DNA from 4 places in the Pseudomonas sp. 2835 genome. Region 1 is predicted to be linked to each of the others. Evidence: predicted binding sites of a transcription regulator. Region 1 holds the regulator's gene; each other region holds the start of a gene.
The links. The regulator FliA, encoded in region 1, starts transcription of late flagellar genes. The targets are predictions, from matches to a motif close to CTAAAGTTTNNNNNNNNNNNGCCGNTAA.

Region 1 (4,209 bases):
ACGAACTTGCCCTTGCCGTGCAGCTCGTCGAGCAGCGCTTCGAATTCATGCTCGGAGATGTGATCGCCAGACGCGGCAGGCGCAGCGGCCTCCACTGGGGCGGCAGCAGCGCCCGGCAGTGCATCGACGGCAAAGGTACCCTTGCCGTGCAACTGGTCGAGCAGCGCTTCGAATTCATCGTCGGTGATGTCGCCACTGGCGTCGCCAGCGGTGGCAGCGCCAGCTGGTACTTCAGTGGCGGCGCCGAGGTTGTCGGCGGCGAACTGGCCCTTGCCGTGCAACTGGTCAAGCAGCGACTCGAACTCGGCGTCGGTGATTTCGTCACCGGCAGGCTCGGCGACCTGGGCTTCTGCCTCGGCCTTGACCGCATTGAGCGAGTCGAGCAGTTGTTCGAATTCGGTGTCGGTAATATCCGCCTCGGCCTCGGCCGCCGGCGCTTCAACCACCTCGGGTTCAGCGGCAGGGGCTGCCACTTCGTCTTCCCCGGCAGGCTCGGCCAGGCGCGACAGCGCCGCCAGCAGCTCAGGGGTGGCCGGGGTGATGTCGCTGCGCTCGCGCACCTGGCCGAACATGCTGTTGACCGTGTCCAGGGCTTCCAGGACCACGTCCATCAGTTCGGAGTCAACGCGCCGGGCACCCTTGCGCAGGATGTCGAACACGTTTTCGGCGATATGGCAGCACTCCACCAGCTCGTTGAGCTGGAGGAAGCCGGCGCCCCCTTTTACAGTGTGAAAACCGCGAAAGATCGCATTGAGCAGGTCGGCATCATCCGGACGGCTTTCCAGCTCGACCAGTTGCTCGGACAGTTGCTCAAGAATTTCGCCGGCTTCTACCAGGAAATCCTGAAGGATTTCTTCATCGGCGCCGAAGCTCATTAAACGTGCTCCCTAAAAACCCAGACTGGACAGCAGATCGTCGACATCGTCCTGACCGGACACAACGTCTTCACGCTTATCGGCATGAATCTGCGGACCTTCACCCCGAGTCGGATGTTTTTCTTGATCTTTTTCAGCGCGCAGCTGCTGGTGGTCATGTTCGATACCGGCAAAACGGTCGACCTGACTGGCCATCAGCACGAGCTTGAGCAGATTGCTTTCTACTTCGGTGACCAGCGTCGTGACGCGTTTGATCACCTGGCCGGTCAGGTCTTGGTAGTCCTGAGCCAGAAGAATGTCATTGAGGTGGCTGGCGACCTTGCGGTTGCCCTCCTCGCTGCGCGTCAGGAAACTGTCGACACGCTTGGCCAGTTCACGAAACTCCGGTGCCGCCACTTCGCGGCGCATGAAGCGCTGCCAGTCGACGCTCAGCGCCTTGGCTTCGTCGCTCAGCTCGTTGAGTACCGGTGTGCTGGCTTCGACCAGGTCCATGGTGCGGTTGGCCGCGCCCTCGGTCAGCTTGACCACGTAGGACAGGCGCTCGGTCGCGTCAGTGATCTGCGACACTTCCTCGGCTTGCGGCATGTGCGGGTCGATCTGGAAACTGACGATCGCGCTGTGCAGCTCACGGGTGAGTTTTCCGACTTCCTGATACAGGCCAAGGTCACGGGTCTGGTTCAGCTGATGGATCAGTTGCACCGCGTCGCCGAACTTGCCTCGTTCAAGGCTGTCGACCAGTTCCCGGGCGTGTTTCTTGAGTGTCGACTCGAACTCGCCCAAGGATGATTGTGTTTGCTCCATAGCGCCCCCGTGGCGTACCTCAGCTATTGACGCGCTCGAAGATCTTTTCGATCTTTTCTTTCAGCACCTGGGCGGTGAACGGCTTGACCACATAGCCGTTGACCCCGGCCTGGGCGGCTTCGATGATCTGCTCGCGCTTGGCTTCGGCAGTCACCATCAGCACCGGCAGGTGTTTCAGACGCTCGTCGGCACGCACCTTGCGCAGCAGGTCGATACCGGACATGCCAGGCATGTTCCAGTCGGTCACCAGAAAGTCGAAATGACCGCTTTCGAGCATCGGCAGTGCAGTGTTGCCATCATCGGCTTCCTGGGTGTTGGTAAAGCCCAGATCACGCAACAGGTTCTTGATGATCCGCCGCATCGTCGAGAAGTCGTCCACGATGAGGATTTTCATGTCTTTGTTCAATTAGACCTCCAAGCAGTCTTTAACGCGTTCAGCGCGGAACGCGCATTCAATCAATTCGGCACTACATTTCACGACTGCATCGAACCTGCGTTCAACGCGCCCGCCATTCCCCCAGGCGACCACGCAAACGTGCCGCGCACTGGCTGTGCAACTGGCTGACACGCGACTCACTCACCCCCAGGACCTCACCGATCTCCTTGAGGTTGAGCTCTTCGTCGTAGTACAGCGCCAGGACCAGACGCTCGCGTTCCGGCAGGTTGGCGATGGCATCGGCCAAGGCTGCCTGAAAACGCTCGTCTTCCAGATCGCGCGAAGGCTCGAGCTGGGCACTGGCACCGTCCTCGTGCAGGCCTTCATGTTCGCCGTCCTGCAACAGGTCGTCGAAACTGAACAGGCGGCTGCCCAGGGTGTCATTCAAAATCCCGTAATAATCATCGAGACTCAATTGAAGTTCGGCAGCAACCTCGTGATCTTTAGCGTCACGGCCGGTTTTTGCTTCAATTGCACGAATCGCGTCACTGACCATGCGGGTATTGCGGTGTACCGAACGCGGTGCCCAGTCACCCTTGCGCACTTCATCGAGCATGGCGCCGCGGATGCGGATGCCGGCGTAGGTCTCGAAACTGGCCCCCTTGCTCGCGTCGTACTTGTTGGAGACTTCAAGCAGGCCGATCATCCCGGCCTGGATCAGGTCCTCCACCTGCACACTGGCCGGCAGACGTGCCAGCAAGTGGTAGGCGATGCGCTTGACCAGCGGCGCGTAACGCTCGATCAGCTCGTACTGGGCGTCACGCGAAGCCTTGCTGTACATCCGATAACCGCTGGCGTTCATAGCACCGGACCCGCACTCGTCGGTTGCACCAGGCGCTCGACGAAGAACTCCAGGTGCCCCCGTGGGTTGGCAGGCAGCGGCCAGCTATCGACCTTCTGGGCAATGGCCTTGAATGCCAGCGCGCACTTGGAACGCGGGAAGGCTTCATAGACCGCTCGCTGCTTCTGCACCGCCTTGCGCACGCATTCGTCGTAAGGCACCGCACCGACGTATTGTAAGGCGACATCGAGGAAGCGATCAGTGACCTTGGTCAACTTGGCGAACAGGTTGCGCCCCTCCTGAGGGCTCTGGGCCATGTTCGCCAGGACGCGGAAGCGGTTCATGCCGTAATCACGGTTGAGCAGCTTGATCAGGGCGTAGGCGTCGGTGATCGAAGTGGGCTCGTCGCACACCACCAGCAGCACTTCCTGGGCGGCGCGGACAAAACTGACTACCGAGTCACCGATACCCGCAGCGGTGTCGATCACCAGCACGTCGAGGTTGTCGCCGATCTCGCTGAAGGCCTGGATCAGGCCGGCGTGCTGGGCCGGGGCCAGGTGCACCATGCTCTGCGTGCCCGAGGCCGCCGGCACGATGCGCACACCGCCGGGGCCTTGCAGCAACACGTCGCGCAACTCGCAACGGCCTTCGATGACGTCGGCCAGGGTACGCTTGGGCGTCAGGCCCAGGAGCACGTCGACGTTGGCCAGACCCAGGTCGGCGTCCAGCAGCATGACCCGACGGCCAAGCTCAGCCAGCGCCAGCGACAGGTTCACTGACACGTTAGTCTTGCCGACGCCACCTTTGCCACCGGTCACGGCGATCACCTGTACGGGATGCATGCTACCCATGTTTGTTCTTTACCTTGTCTTACTTAGACCGAGGCCACATGACTGGGCTGCGCTTTCAACACCTGAAAAATGCCTGGCAGACCATTGATGTAGGTACTTTGCAACGTATTCATATTCACCTCAGCCCACGCGTTTGCCGGAGCTGTGGTAGAGATCAGCGAACATGTCGGCCATGGCCTCTTCGCTGGGCTCGTCCTGCATCTGCACGCTCACTGCGCGGCTGACCAACTGGTGCCGGCGCGGCAGGTGCAGGTCGTCAGGAATGCGCGGGCCATCGGTAAGATAGGCCACCGGCAGTTCGTGACTGATTGCCAGGCTCAATACTTCGCCGAGGCTGGCGGTTTCATCTAGCTTGGTCAGGATGCAACCGGCCAGGCCGCAGCGCTTGTAGCTGTGGTAGGCGGCGGTCAGCACCTGTTTCTGGCTGGTGGTTGCCAGTACCAGGTAATTCTTGGCCTGAATCCC
Region 2 (4,209 bases), on a different contig from region 1:
CGAAGGTGGCGTAGCTTTCCGTGGCGCCTTCCTGATCGACGACAAGGGCGTTGTCCGCTCGCAGATCGTCAACGACCTGCCACTGGGCCGTAACATGGACGAGCTGCTGCGTCTGGTCGACGCCCTGCAATTCCACGAAGAGCACGGCGAAGTCTGCCCTGCCAACTGGAAAAAAGGCGACAAGGGCATGACCGCTTCGCCAGAAGGCGTTGCTGCTTACCTGAGCGAGAACGCTGGCAAGCTGTAATTTGCCAGGCATAAAAAAACCGGCCTTGATGGCCGGTTTTTTTATGCACGGTGCACAGGCTTCAGTCGTTGAAGTCCTGCCAGCCGCCCATTTCTTTCCAGCGGTTGACGATCCCGCAGAACAGCTCGGCAGTCTTCTCGGTGTCGTAACGCGCCGAGTGCGCCTCACGGCCATCGAAGTCGATGTCGGCGCTCTGGCAGGCACGCGCCAGCACGGTCTGGCCATAGGCAAGGCCGGCAAGAGTCGCGGTGTCGAAGCTTGAGAACGGATGAAACGGGTTGCGTTTCATGTCGTGGCGGGCCACGGCGGCGTTGAGGAAGCCCAGGTCGAAGCTGCTGTTGTGGCCGACCAGGATCGCCCGTTTGCAGCCATTGGCCTTGAGCGCCTTGCGTACGCCACGGAAGATATCGGTCAGCGCCGACTCTTCGCTCACCGCCATGCGCAGCGGATGGTCGAGCTTGATCCCGGTGAACTCCAGGGCCGCTTGCTCGATGTTGGCGCCTTCGAACGGCTCGACGCGGAAGAAATAGGTGTGTTCCGGGAACAGGAAGCCTTTTTCATCCATGCCGATGGTGACTGCGGCGATCTCCAGCAGGGCATCGGTGGCGCTGTTGAAACCGCCGGTCTCGACGTCGACCACTACCGGCAGGTAACCGCGAAAGCGTTCAGCCATCGGATGGCGCGGACCGCCGCCATGACCTTCCTGGTCGTCTTCGTACTGATCTTCGCTCACGCAGTTTCCTCCAGCAGGCGCCAGCGCAGTTGCTCACCGGCGCGCAGCGGGATAACGGTCTGCTCACCGAACGGCAAGCTGTTTGGGGCGGTCCAGCTGTCGCGGACCAGGGTAATGCTATCGGTGTTTGCCGGCAGGCCGTAGAAGGCCGGGCCGTGCAGGCTGGCGAAGCCTTCGAGCTTGTCCAGCGCGTTGCGCTGCTCGAATGCCTCGGCGTACAGCTCGATCGCGGCATAGGCGGTGTAGCAACCGGCACAGCCACAGGCGGCTTCCTTGGCGTGCTGGGCATGCGGCGCCGAGTCGGTACCGAGGAAGAACTTGCTGCTGACGCTGGTGGCGGCGTCCAGCAAGGCCACCTGGTGGGTGTTGCGCTTGAGGATCGGCAGGCAATAGAAGTGCGGACGAATACCGCCCACCAGCATGTGGTTGCGGTTGTACAGCAGGTGCTGGGCGGTGATGGTCGCGCCGACGTTGGCCGGGGCCTCGTTGACGAACTGCACGGCTTCGCTGGTGGTGATGTGTTCGAACACCACCTTGAGGGTCGGGAAGCGTTCGACCACACGGCGCAGGTGCTCGTCGATAAACAGCTTCTCGCGGTCGAACACGTCGATCTCGGGGCGCGTGACTTCACCGTGCACCAGCAGTGGCATGCCGACCTCGGCCATGGCTTCGAGCACCGGGAAGATCTTGTCGACACTGGTCACGCCGGAATCGGAGTTGGTTGTCGCGCCGGCCGGATACATCTTGGCGGCATGGACAAAACCGGTGGCCTTGGCCGCGCGGATTTCCTCGGGCTGGGTGCGGTCGGTGAGGTACAGCACCATCAGCGGCTCGAAACGGCTGCCGGCAGGGCGTGCAGCGAGGATGCGCTCGCGGTAGGCACCGGCTTGGGCGGCGTTGCGCACCGGTGGTACCAGGTTGGGCATGATGATTGCGCGGGCAAAGGTGCGCGCAACGTCACCGACGGTATGCGGCAATACAGCGCCATCACGAAGATGGATGTGCCAGTCGTCGGGACGCAGGAGGGTCAGGCGGTCGGACATTGGGGATTCCAGGCGGGTCGAACTCAAGGTGAATGCTACCGGAAAAGCCGGTTACGAGCACTCGCTATCAAGTTTTGCCACGCCCGACCGATAGCGTGCAGGTATACCGTGAAAATCTGTGGAGCCGCCCGTGCGCCAGCGTTATCTAGCCCTGCTCAGTGTGTTTGCCAGCATGCCCGCCATGGCACTCACTTTCCAGACCCGTCTGGAGAACGTCGAGTGGAAGGTCGAAGGCGATCAGTTCGAATGTCGGCTGGTTCAACCTATTGCCGATTTCGGCAGCGGCGAGTTCGTTCGTCGTGCCGGCGAGCAGCCAACCTTCCAGCTGCGTTCAAGCAGCAATGTACTGGGTGCCGGTTCTGCCACCCTGCTGGCGGCAGCTGCGCCGTGGCAGCCCGGACGTGGCGACATCAACCTGGGGGCGGTGCGCATGGCTCGCAGTGGCGTGCTCTTCACCAGCTCCCAGGGCCAGGCCAGCCGCCTGATCAACGGTTTGCTCGATGGCCGCAGCACCGTGGTGCGCAATTTTGCCGGTGAAGCCGGGCGGACCATGGAAGTACGGGTATTGCCGGTCAAATTCAGCAAGGCCTATGGCGATTACCAGGCCTGTGCGGCAAAACTGTTGCCGATGAACTATGACCAGGTGCGTCAGGCGCGGGTCGGCTTCCCGGGGGGCGGCATTGACCTGGATGCCGATGCCCGGGCACGCCTGGACGTGATCCTCGACTTTCTCAAGGCCGACCCGACCGTCAACCATATCGAGCTCGACGGTCACTCCGACAACAGCGGCAACCGCCTGACCAATCGCGACCTGTCGCGGCGCCGGGCGCTGGCGGTGATGGAGTACCTCAAGGCCCACGGCATTCCCGAAGAGCAGATCACCGTGCGCTTCCATGGCGAGCGCTATCCGCTGGCGCGCAACAACAGCGCAGCCAATCGTGCGCGCAACCGCCGGGTGAACATTCAGCTCGATCGGGTCGCGCCTGTCGAGAAGCCGGTAGAAAAACCCGTTGAGCCTGCGCCCAAACCGACCGCCGCCCCTGCTGGCGCAGTCGACTCCGGGAAGCCCGTAGCCAAGTCTTGAGGTGCGACCGTCCGTCGCGCTCTCGACAGTTCCTGTCGCTTTGTCGTCACAAGCTGTCGCCCCACTGTAAATTTTGTCGCAAGGCCGGTAGAATCGACGGCTTTCCGTACAACCCCGTGGAGTGATGGCATGGCGGACGTAAAAAAGGTCGTACTGGCGTATTCCGGCGGCCTTGATACTTCGGTGATTCTCAAGTGGCTGCAGGATACCTACAACTGTGAAGTGGTGACCTTCACCGCTGACCTTGGACAAGGCGAAGAGGTCGAACCGGCCCGCGCCAAGGCCCAGGCCATGGGCGTCAAGGAAATCTACATCGATGACCTGCGCGAAGAATTCGTACGCGACTTCGTGTTCCCGATGTTCCGCGCCAACACCGTCTACGAAGGCGAGTACCTGCTGGGTACTTCCATCGCTCGTCCGCTGATCGCCAAGCGCCTGATCGAAATTGCCAACGAAACCGGCGCCGATGCCATTTCCCATGGCGCCACCGGTAAAGGCAACGACCAGGTCCGTTTCGAGCTGGGTGCCTACGCGCTCAAGCCAGGCGTCAAGGTCATCGCGCCATGGCGTGAATGGGACCTGCTGTCCCGTGAAAAACTGATGGACTACGCCGAGAAGCACGGCATCCCGATCGAGCGTCACGGCAAGAAGAAGTCGCCGTACTCGATGGACGCCAACCTGCTGCACATCTCGTATGAAGGCGGCGTGCTGGAAGATACCTGGACCGAGCACGAAGAAGACATGTGGCGCTGGACCAAGTCGCCAGAATCCGCCCCGGACGTTCCGACCTACCTGGAGCTGACCTACCGCAACGGCGACATCGTTGCCCTGGACGGCGTTGAAATGTCGCCGGCCACCGTACTGGCCACCCTCAACCGCATCGGCGGCGAGAACGGCATCGGTCGCCTGGACATCGTCGAAAACCGTTACGTCGGCATGAAGTCCCGCGGCTGCTACGAAACCCCGGGCGGCACCATCATGTTGCGTGCCCACCGGGCGATCGAGTCGATCACCCTGGACCGTGAAGTCGCTCACCTCAAAGATGAGCTGATGGCCAAGTACGCCAGCCTGATCTACACCGGGTACTGGTGGAGCCCTGAGC
Region 3 (4,209 bases), on a different contig from region 1:
ATGCTCTGCAGGTTGCGGCTGAGCACGTTCGCCGTGCTGCTCTGTTCCTGGGTGGCGGTGGTAATGGCGGCAAATTGCTCCCCCGCCGAGCGGCTGCGCTCATCGATCTGCGCCAGCGCCGCAGCAACCTTGGCATTGCGCTCCAGACCTTCCTGCATCAGGCGGTTGCCCTGCTCCATGGTGCTGATGGCGTTGCCGGTTTCCTGCTGGATGCTGCCGATCATCGCCGAGATTTCATCGGTAGCCTGGCGGGTACGCGAGGCCAGGTTGCGCACCTCGTCGGCAACCACGGCAAAGCCCCGGCCCTGCTCACCGGCCCGCGCCGCTTCGATGGCAGCGTTCAGGGCCAGCAGGTTGGTCTGCTCGGCAATCGAAGTGATCACGCCGACGATGCCGCCAATTTCCTCGGAGCGCAGGCCCAGGGTGTCGATCACGGTGGCAGTGCCGGCCAGGGCGCTGGCGATCTGCTCCAGAGACGCCGACGCCTGGTCCATCGAAGCGCGGCCAATGCGGGTTTGCTGGACGTTGTCCTGAGCCATGCGTTCGGTGCTGCCCATGTTCTTGGCGATGTTCATCGAGGTGGCGCTGAACTGCTCGACGGCACCGGCCATGCTGGTGATTTCGCCGGACTGTTGTTCCATGCCCTCACAGGCCCCGGAGGACATCGCCGACAACGCCTGGGCACGACTGCTGACTTGCTCCGCTGCTGCACGAATGTGCTCAACCATGCTCGCCAGCGCTTCGCCCATCTGGTTGAAGCTGTGTGCCAGCTGGCCGATTTCGTCATCGCGCGATACCCGCAAGCGCGCCTGCAGGTCACCGGCGCCAAGAGCCTGCGCTTGCTGCAAGAGGTCACCCAAGGGGCGCAAACGGCGGCGCAGTAGCCACAGGGTGGCGGCGACCGCCAGCAACATCGCCAGCAAACTGCCGATGGCCAGGCGGGTACCGACGCTCCAGGTCACCGCGCGGATTTCCGCCTTCGGCATGCTGGCCACCACCGTCCACGGCCCGCCGGCAAACGGCACGGTCACGCTGAACAGTTCTTCAACGCCGTCATGCCAGAAACGCCCCTCGCCCGCGGTAAACCCGGCAAGCGCCTGTGCCGCCTGACTGTCCGCACGCACACCTGCTGGCGGCACCAACCAGTGCTGCTTGTCGTCGAGCAAGGCCAGTGAACCGGTCTGGCCGATACGAAAACGTCCGAGGTTGGCGAACTGGGCCTTCTGCGCGTCGGTGTAGTCGAAGCCGACAAACAGCACCGCGATCACCCGCCCACTGCCGTCACGCACCGGGGTGTACTGGGTCATGTAGTCGCGTTCGAACAGGTTGGCCCGGCCAACATAGGCTTGACCGGCGAGCAAGCGCGCGTAAGCCGGGTGCTGGCGGTCGAGCAGCGTGCCAATGGCGCGGCTGCCGTCCTGCTTGGTCAGCGAGGTGCTGATACGAATGAAATCGTCGCCGCTGCGCACGAACAAGGTGGCAACGCCTGCGGTCATCTGGCGGAAATCATCCACCTGGCGAAAGTCGTTGTTGAGCAATTGCTCACCCAGGTACAGCGCGGGCGTGGCAACCCCGGCGACCGTCACCGACTCCCCGGGATGCAGCTGCAAACCGGCGGCAAAGCGCTTCTCGAACAGCCCGCTGAGGCGCTGGGTGCTTTCGCGCAGGGTGCTGTGAAAAGTGTCGAGCTGATCGGCGAGCAAGCGCGCTTCACTGGCCAGGTGTTCCTGGCGGGTGATCAGGTTGGCGTTGTCCAGCGAACGCAGGGCAAACAGGGTGCTACCGGTAATCACCACAGCCAGCACGATGGCAAGGGCGATACCGAGTTGCGAGGCAATCCGGGCACGGGGTTGAGACATGAAAGCTCCTGGCAAGAGGGGCCGGGATCGTCCTGATCACGCTGACCGTCCGCATCAATACGGGAATCGAACCATCTAGGCGTGGTTCTGATGCCTCTGCTTCGGCGGCGCGGAGCAATACTTGAGCATGCAACAGGGTTATCCTGCGCAAACGTTCAACCGGCTCCGATAGGCGCTGATAACCCCAGTATTTCTACCTTGGGCAGGTCCATGGAATCCGCTTCGCCTTGCAGAAAATCGCTCAGGCGCCGCAAGCGCTCACCACCGGGGCGGGTCCTGGGCCAGACCAGGTAGTAGTCCAGCCCACTGGCCACTGCCGTCGGCCACGGCAGGCTCAGGCGGCCCTGGGCGACGTCCTCGGCAACCATCAGCAAGTCGCCCATGGATACGCCATAACCGCGGGCCGCGGCGATCATGCCCAGCTCCAGGGTGTCGAACACCTGGCCGCCCTTGAGCGACACCTTGTCAGTGAGGTCCATGCGCGCCAGCCAACTGCGCCAGTCGCGCTTGTCGGGGGTCGGATGCAGCAGCTCGACAGCAGCCAGGCGCCGCTCGTCCCAGGATCCTTCCTTGAGCAGTTCCGGCGCGCCGACCGGGATCAACAGCTCGGAGAACAGCCGCTTGACCTCCCAATCCGGCGGAAAGTGACCATCGCTGAGCAACACCGCGCAGTCGAAAGGTTCATGGTTGAAATCGACATGATCGACATCCATCCAGGCGCTGGTCAGTTGCACCTCGTTGCCCGGCTGCAGGTGGCGAAAGCGACTGAGGCGCGCCAGCAGCCAGCGCATGGTCAGGGTCGAAGGGGCTTTCATGCGCAGGATGTCGTCTTCGCTGCGCAGGGTGTTGCAAGCCCGTTCCAGCGCGGCGAAGCCTTCGCGCACACCCGGCAAGAGCAAACGCGCCGCTTCGCTGAGTTGCAGGCTGCGGCCATTGCGCACGAACAAACGGCAGGCGAAGTGATCTTCAAGGGTGCGGATGTGCCGGCTGACCGCACTTTGGGTTATCGATAACTCATCTGCGGCGCGGGTGAACGAACTGTGTCGGGCAGCCGCTTCGAAGGCCCGCAGTGCGTACAGAGGCGGTAAACGGCGAGACATGGCGGCGGGCTCCGAGTTATCCACAAGCGATCGCCAGGATCATACTCCCATGAGTTTTAATCATGCCAACCATCGCTATTATCCTTTTGTGGATAACCGCACGAAGCCTCAGACTTTCACGCTTTGAATCTATCGCGTAAGAAAAGGACGACTCCATGCAGGCTGCGCCTACCCAAGAACTCAAGGCTTTGCTGCGCCTGGCCGGGCCGCTGATTGCCTCGCAGTTGGCGCACATGCTGATGGTGCTCACCGACACCCTGATGATGGCCCGCATCAGCCCGCAGGCCTTGGCCGGTGGCGGCCTGGGCGCGGCGAGTTATTCGTTCGTGTCGATTTTCTGCCTGGGCGTGATCGCTGCTGTCGGCACCCTGGTGGCAATTCGCAAGGGTGCTGGCGACATCGCCGGCGCCACCCGCCTGACCCAGGCCGGGTTGTGGCTGGCCTGGGTCATGGCTCTGGTGGCGGCTTTGGCGCTGTGGAACCTGGAGCCGGTACTGCTATTGCTCGGCCAGAGCCCGAACAACGTCGAGGCCGCCACACAGTTCCTGCTGTTGCTGCCCTTCGCCCTGCCCGGCTACCTGAGCTTCATGGCCCTGCGCGGCTTTACCAGCGCCATTGGCCGCTCGACGCCGGTGATGGTCATCAGCCTGATCGGTACGGTAGCCAATTTCCTGCTCAACTATGCGCTGATCGAAGGCATGTTCGGCCTGCCGAAGTTGGGCCTGGTGGGCATCGGCCTGGTGACCGCAATCGTTGCCAACTGCATGGCCGTGGCCATGGCGCTGTATATCCGCTGGCACCCGGCGTATGCGCCCTACCCGATTCGCCAGGGCCTGAGCCGCCCGTCGTGGCCGGCCCTGCGTGAGTTGTGGCGCCTGGGCCTGCCGATTGGCGGCACCTACACCGTGGAAGTCGGCCTGTTCGCCTTCGCCGCGCTGTGCATGGGCGTGCTCGGCAGCACCGAGCTTGCCGCGCACCAGATTGCCCTGCAGATCGTCTCTACCGCATTCATGATTCCGGCTGGCCTGTCGTACGCCGTGACCATGCGTGTCGGGCTCTATTACGGTGCCGACAACCTGTTGGGGGCCCGCCATGCCGGCCGCGTAGGTATCGGCTTCGGCGCGGCGATGATGCTGATGTTCGCCATGCTCTTCTGGCTGCTGCCAGACCCGCTGGTGGGGCTGTTCCTCGACCACGGGGACCCGGCCTTTGCCGACATCATCCAGCTGGCGGTAAGCCTGTTGATGGTC
Region 4 (4,209 bases), on a different contig from region 1:
GGGCCGGACGGCAAGCAACTGATGAGTATTACCCTGTCTGACCGTCTGACCCGCGGCACCTACCTGGTGGACTACAGCCGAAACCCGGGAACCTACAAAGGCAGCGGGATTTTCCTGATGTATACCTGGAATAACGACAGCCTGAAGTTTCTTGGCGATCGCCAGGGCAGCCTGCCGCAACATGGCGAGTTGTGCACAGCCTTGCTCGATCAGGTTTATCCCGGCCTTGACCTGGCTTCGCATTTCCCTGCGGCAGACCCCTTTGTCGAAATCAACTGGGAGAACGAGCCTTTCTACCTTGGGGCTTTCAAGATGAACCTGCCGGGCCAGTACGAGTACCAGCGGCTGTTGTTCAGCCAGTTCAAGGAGGGCAGTGACGGTAGCGCGGTGGATGGTTTCATTCTGGCCGGCGACGATGTGTCCTGGACCGGCGGTTGGGCCGAAGGGGCGGTGACCACGGCACTCAATGCCGTGGACAAACTGGCCACGCGCTACAACAACGGCTTCAGCCCCGAGGGTGGCCCCATTGCGCAGTGGGACCCCCTCAAGCCGGCTGCGCTAGCCGATCTGCAGGTCAAACGCTAAAGCGCGCCACCAGCCCGCTCAGGTCCACTGCCAGGCGCGACAGCTCGGCACTGGCGGCGCTGGTCTGGTGGGCGCCGGTGGCCGATTGCACCGACAGGTCGTTGATGTTGACCAGGTTGCGGTCTACTTCGCGGGCAACCTGGGCCTGCTCTTCGGCGGCGCTGGCGATCACCAGGTTGCGCTCGTTGATCTCGGCCACTGCGCCGGTAATGGTTTCCAGCGCCAGGCCGGCGCCACGGGCGATGTTCAGGGTCGACTCGGCGCGTTCGGTGCTGTTGCGCATGGAGTTGACCGCCTGCTCGGTGCCGCCCTGGATACTGCCGATCATCCGCTCGATTTCGCTGGTCGACTGCTGGGTGCGGTGGGCCAGGGCGCGTACTTCATCGGCCACCACGGCAAAGCCGCGGCCGGCTTCCCCAGCACGGGCCGCTTCGATGGCGGCGTTGAGTGCCAGCAGGTTGGTCTGGTCGGCCAGGCCGCGAATCACGTCGAGCACCTTGCCGATATCGCGCGACTCTTCCGCCAGGTTACCGATCAGTTCGGCAGTGCCTTGCACGTCGGTGCTCATGCGCTCGATGGCGCTGACGGTTTCCATGACCAGGTCACGGCCGTCACCGGCCGAGCGGGTGGCTTCCTTGGAGGCTTCCGAGGTGCTCACGGCATTGCGCGCGACTTCTTCCACGGCGCTGGTCATCTCGGTGACGGCGGTGGCGGCCTGTTCGATTTCGTTGTTCTGCTGTTGCAGGCCACGGGCGCTTTCGTCGGTGACGCTGTTGAGCTCTTCAGCCGCCGACGCCAGTTGGGTGGCCGAGCCGGAAATCTGCTGCAGGGTATCGCGCAGCTTGTTCTGCATCTTGGCCATGGCCTTGAGCAGGCGCGCCGCTTCGTCCTGGCCTTCGGCGTGGATGCTGCGGGTCAGGTCGCCTTCGGCAATGCGCTCGGCGGCCTGCAGGGCTTCGTCGATCGGCTTGACGATGCTGCGGGTCAGCAGCAGGGCGCAGATCAGGGTCAGGGCGGTGGCGGCCAGCAGCAGGCCGATCACCAGAGTCACGGCATTGGAATATTGGTCGGCGGCGGTGCGGTTGATCTCGCTGGTTTGTTCGGTGTTGATGCTGACCAGTTGATCCATGACGCTGTTGATCTGCTCGGAGCTGTCGAGCATGTCGCGGTTGATCAGGTTGCGCAGGGTGTCCAGGTCGTTGCTCTGCGAGGCCAGGCGCATGCGGTTTTCCAGCTGGCGGTACTGGCCCAGCAACTGCACGTACTGGTTGTAGGCCGAGCGCTCCTGGTTGCCGAAGATCAGCGGCTCGTAGTTGCGGCGCGCGTCGTCGATCTGCTGGTTGCGCTGGTCGATCAGCTTGAGGGTGGCCTGCAGGGTGTCGGCTTCGCGGTTGAGCAGCAGGCGGTACGACAGGGTGCGCAGGCGCAGGGTCAGCTGGGTCAGTTGGTCGAGGTTGGTCAGGCTTGGTACCGTCGAGGTTTCGATGGTTTCGCCGGCCTGGCGAATCTTGCTCATCTGGTTCAGGGCGAACAGACCGAGGGCCAGCATCAGCGCACCGATCAGAGCAAAGCCCAGAAGCGCGCGCGGGGCGATATTCATGTTGCGTAGGGACATGGTGGTATCCAGGAGGGAAAAGGGCACGCGAACCGTGCGCAGGAGTCAGGACTGCCATGCCTATCGGTCGGCCGGGTAAAGACTTGAGCGGGCGAAGATGAAATTGTGAGGCAGCTATCTTTTTTCCTGACCGGTGGTAGGCAAAACGGGGAACCGGACCCGGATCGGTGGGTCAATCTGCACCAGGCCGAAGCGTCTAAACCCGATATCCCTGGCTAGCACGCGGACTTTTCTTTATCGTGTGCGCCCCCTGAAACACCCCGAGAAGGCAATCATGTTGGAAACTTCCCTTAGTCAACTGGAACAACTGGTCAGCGACCTGGTACAGAAGAATCAGGAACTGACCGAGCGCAACGCGCAGATCAGCGCCGAACTGGCCCAGGCCAAAGATGAAAACGACAGCCTGCAACTGAGCCTGCTGGAGCAGGAAGAAAAGCAGGGCGCTACCGCCGCGCGCATCCAGGCCCTGGTTGAGCGTGCCAGCGCTGGTGCCGTGAACGCATGAAAACCTCAGCGCAGCCGATCAATGTCGTGTCGATCCTCGGCAGCGATTATTCGATCAAGGCCCCCGAAGGCCAGGAGCAGGCGCTGGCGCAAGCGGTGCAGATGCTCAATGCCTCATTGGCCGATACCAAGCGTAAATACCCGACCCTGATCGGCGACAAGCTGCTGGTACTGGCAGCCCTCAACCTGTGCTCGCAGCAGATCGAACTGCAACAGCAGCACCAGCAGGCCCTCGACCGTTACCAAGAGCAAGTCAACGCCACGGTCGATGTGATTGCCCGGACCATCAGCAACAGCTGATCGTATCCAAACCCCTCGCTTCAACCTTTTGCCAGCTCACCGCCTTCGGGAGGGTGGGCCGGCATTGCTGTGGATTAGTGTCATTATTGTATTTCCTGTTGTATACAATTGGCCTGTGTCTTGCACTACAGGGCTTATTTACCCAGGGGAAATACATGCAGTTCTGGAGGCGCAGTATCCAGTGGCAATTGATCGCAAGCATGGGCGCAGCGCTGTTGCTGAGCATTCTGGTGGTGGTCGGCATCTACAGCGTGGCGGTCAATCGCCTGACCGAACGTTACCTGGTCGACACTGCCTTGCCGGCAAGCATTGAGGCGATTCGTAACGACATCGAGCGCATGCTTGGCCGGCCATTGACGGCGGCGGCCGATATCGCCAACAACACAATGCTGCGCGACTGGCTGGCGGCGGGTGAAGACAGCGCCCAGGCGCCGCAATTCATCGAGTACCTCGAAGCCCTGCGCAAGCAGAATCATGCGTTCACCGCGCTGTTTGCCGCGACCGCGAGCAACCACTACTACAACGAGAAAGGCCTGGACCGTACCCTCAGCCGCAGCAACCCGGTGGACAAGTGGTTCTTTGGTTTCATCGACAGCGGCAACCCGCGCCTGCTGAACATCGACACCGATGGCAGCACCGGTGAACTGGCGCTGTTCATCGACTATCGGGTGGAAAAAGCCGGGCAACTGGTGGGCATCGCCGGGCTGGGCCTGCGCATGACCGAGCTGTCTGAACTGATCCACAACTTCAGTTTTGGCGAGCACGGGCGAGTCATGCTGGTGCGCGGCGACGGTTTGATCCAGGTGCATCCGCAGGCGCAGTTCAGCGGCAAGCGGCAATTGGCCGAACAGATTGGTGGCGAGGCTGCCAAAGTTGTCTTGAGCCGTGAGCAGGGCTTGCACAGCAGCCGCTTCGAGCGCGATGGCGAGGGCTATCTGGCCCTCAGCCTACCGCTGCGTGACCTCAACTGGACGTTGGTCGCCGAAGTGCCAGAAGCCCAGATCTACGCCCAGGTGCGCGAGACCGTCTGGCTGACCAGCCTGATCGGCGGCGCCGTGGCATTGGTGTCGCTGTTGCTGGTGGTGCTGCTGGCGCGCTGTATCGTGCGGCCGATCCGTCGTGTGACCGGAGCCTTGATGGCCATCGGCAATGGTGGTGGTGACCTGACCCAGCGCCTGGACGAAAACCGCGCTGACGAGCTGGGC

Region 2: the regulator FliA is predicted to act here: its motif matches at 2,090-2,117, upstream of ABIE20_RS22130 (flagellar protein MotY).
Region 3: the regulator FliA is predicted to act here: its motif matches at 1,958-1,985, upstream of ABIE20_RS13380 (methyl-accepting chemotaxis protein).
Region 4: the regulator FliA is predicted to act here: its motif matches at 2,261-2,288, upstream of ABIE20_RS12515 (methyl-accepting chemotaxis protein).

The regions. Positions count from the first base shown of each region.
Region 1 covers NZ_JBNDLE010000012.1:82,132-86,340, reverse strand. Annotated here, with positions in the region: gene ABIE20_RS17990 (chemotaxis protein CheA) at 1-875, opposite strand, end outside; gene ABIE20_RS17985 (protein phosphatase CheZ) at 888-1,676, opposite strand; gene ABIE20_RS17980 (chemotaxis response regulator CheY) at 1,696-2,070, opposite strand; gene fliA (RNA polymerase sigma factor FliA) at 2,174-2,914, opposite strand; gene fleN (flagellar synthesis regulator FleN) at 2,911-3,744, opposite strand; gene flhF (flagellar biosynthesis protein FlhF) at 3,865-4,209, opposite strand, start outside.
Region 2 covers NZ_JBNDLE010000019.1:34,387-38,595, forward strand. Annotated here, with positions in the region: gene ABIE20_RS22115 (peroxiredoxin) at 1-247, shown strand, start outside; gene rnt (ribonuclease T) at 309-920, opposite strand; gene pyrC (dihydroorotase) at 977-2,023, opposite strand; gene ABIE20_RS22130 (flagellar protein MotY) at 2,154-3,107, shown strand; gene ABIE20_RS22135 (argininosuccinate synthase) at 3,237-4,209, shown strand, end outside.
Region 3 covers NZ_JBNDLE010000008.1:3,514-7,722, forward strand. Annotated here, with positions in the region: gene ABIE20_RS13380 (methyl-accepting chemotaxis protein) at 1-1,859, opposite strand, end outside; gene ABIE20_RS13385 (LysR substrate-binding domain-containing protein) at 2,015-2,959, opposite strand; gene ABIE20_RS13390 (NorM family multidrug efflux MATE transporter) at 3,115-4,209, shown strand, end outside.
Region 4 covers NZ_JBNDLE010000007.1:143,440-147,648, reverse strand. Annotated here, with positions in the region: gene ABIE20_RS12520 (flavin monoamine oxidase family protein) at 1-585, shown strand, start outside; gene ABIE20_RS12515 (methyl-accepting chemotaxis protein) at 575-2,200, opposite strand; gene ABIE20_RS12510 (hypothetical protein) at 2,475-2,705, shown strand; gene ABIE20_RS12505 (cell division protein ZapA) at 2,702-3,004, shown strand; partial or broken gene ABIE20_RS12500 (cache domain-containing protein) at 3,160-4,209, shown strand, end outside.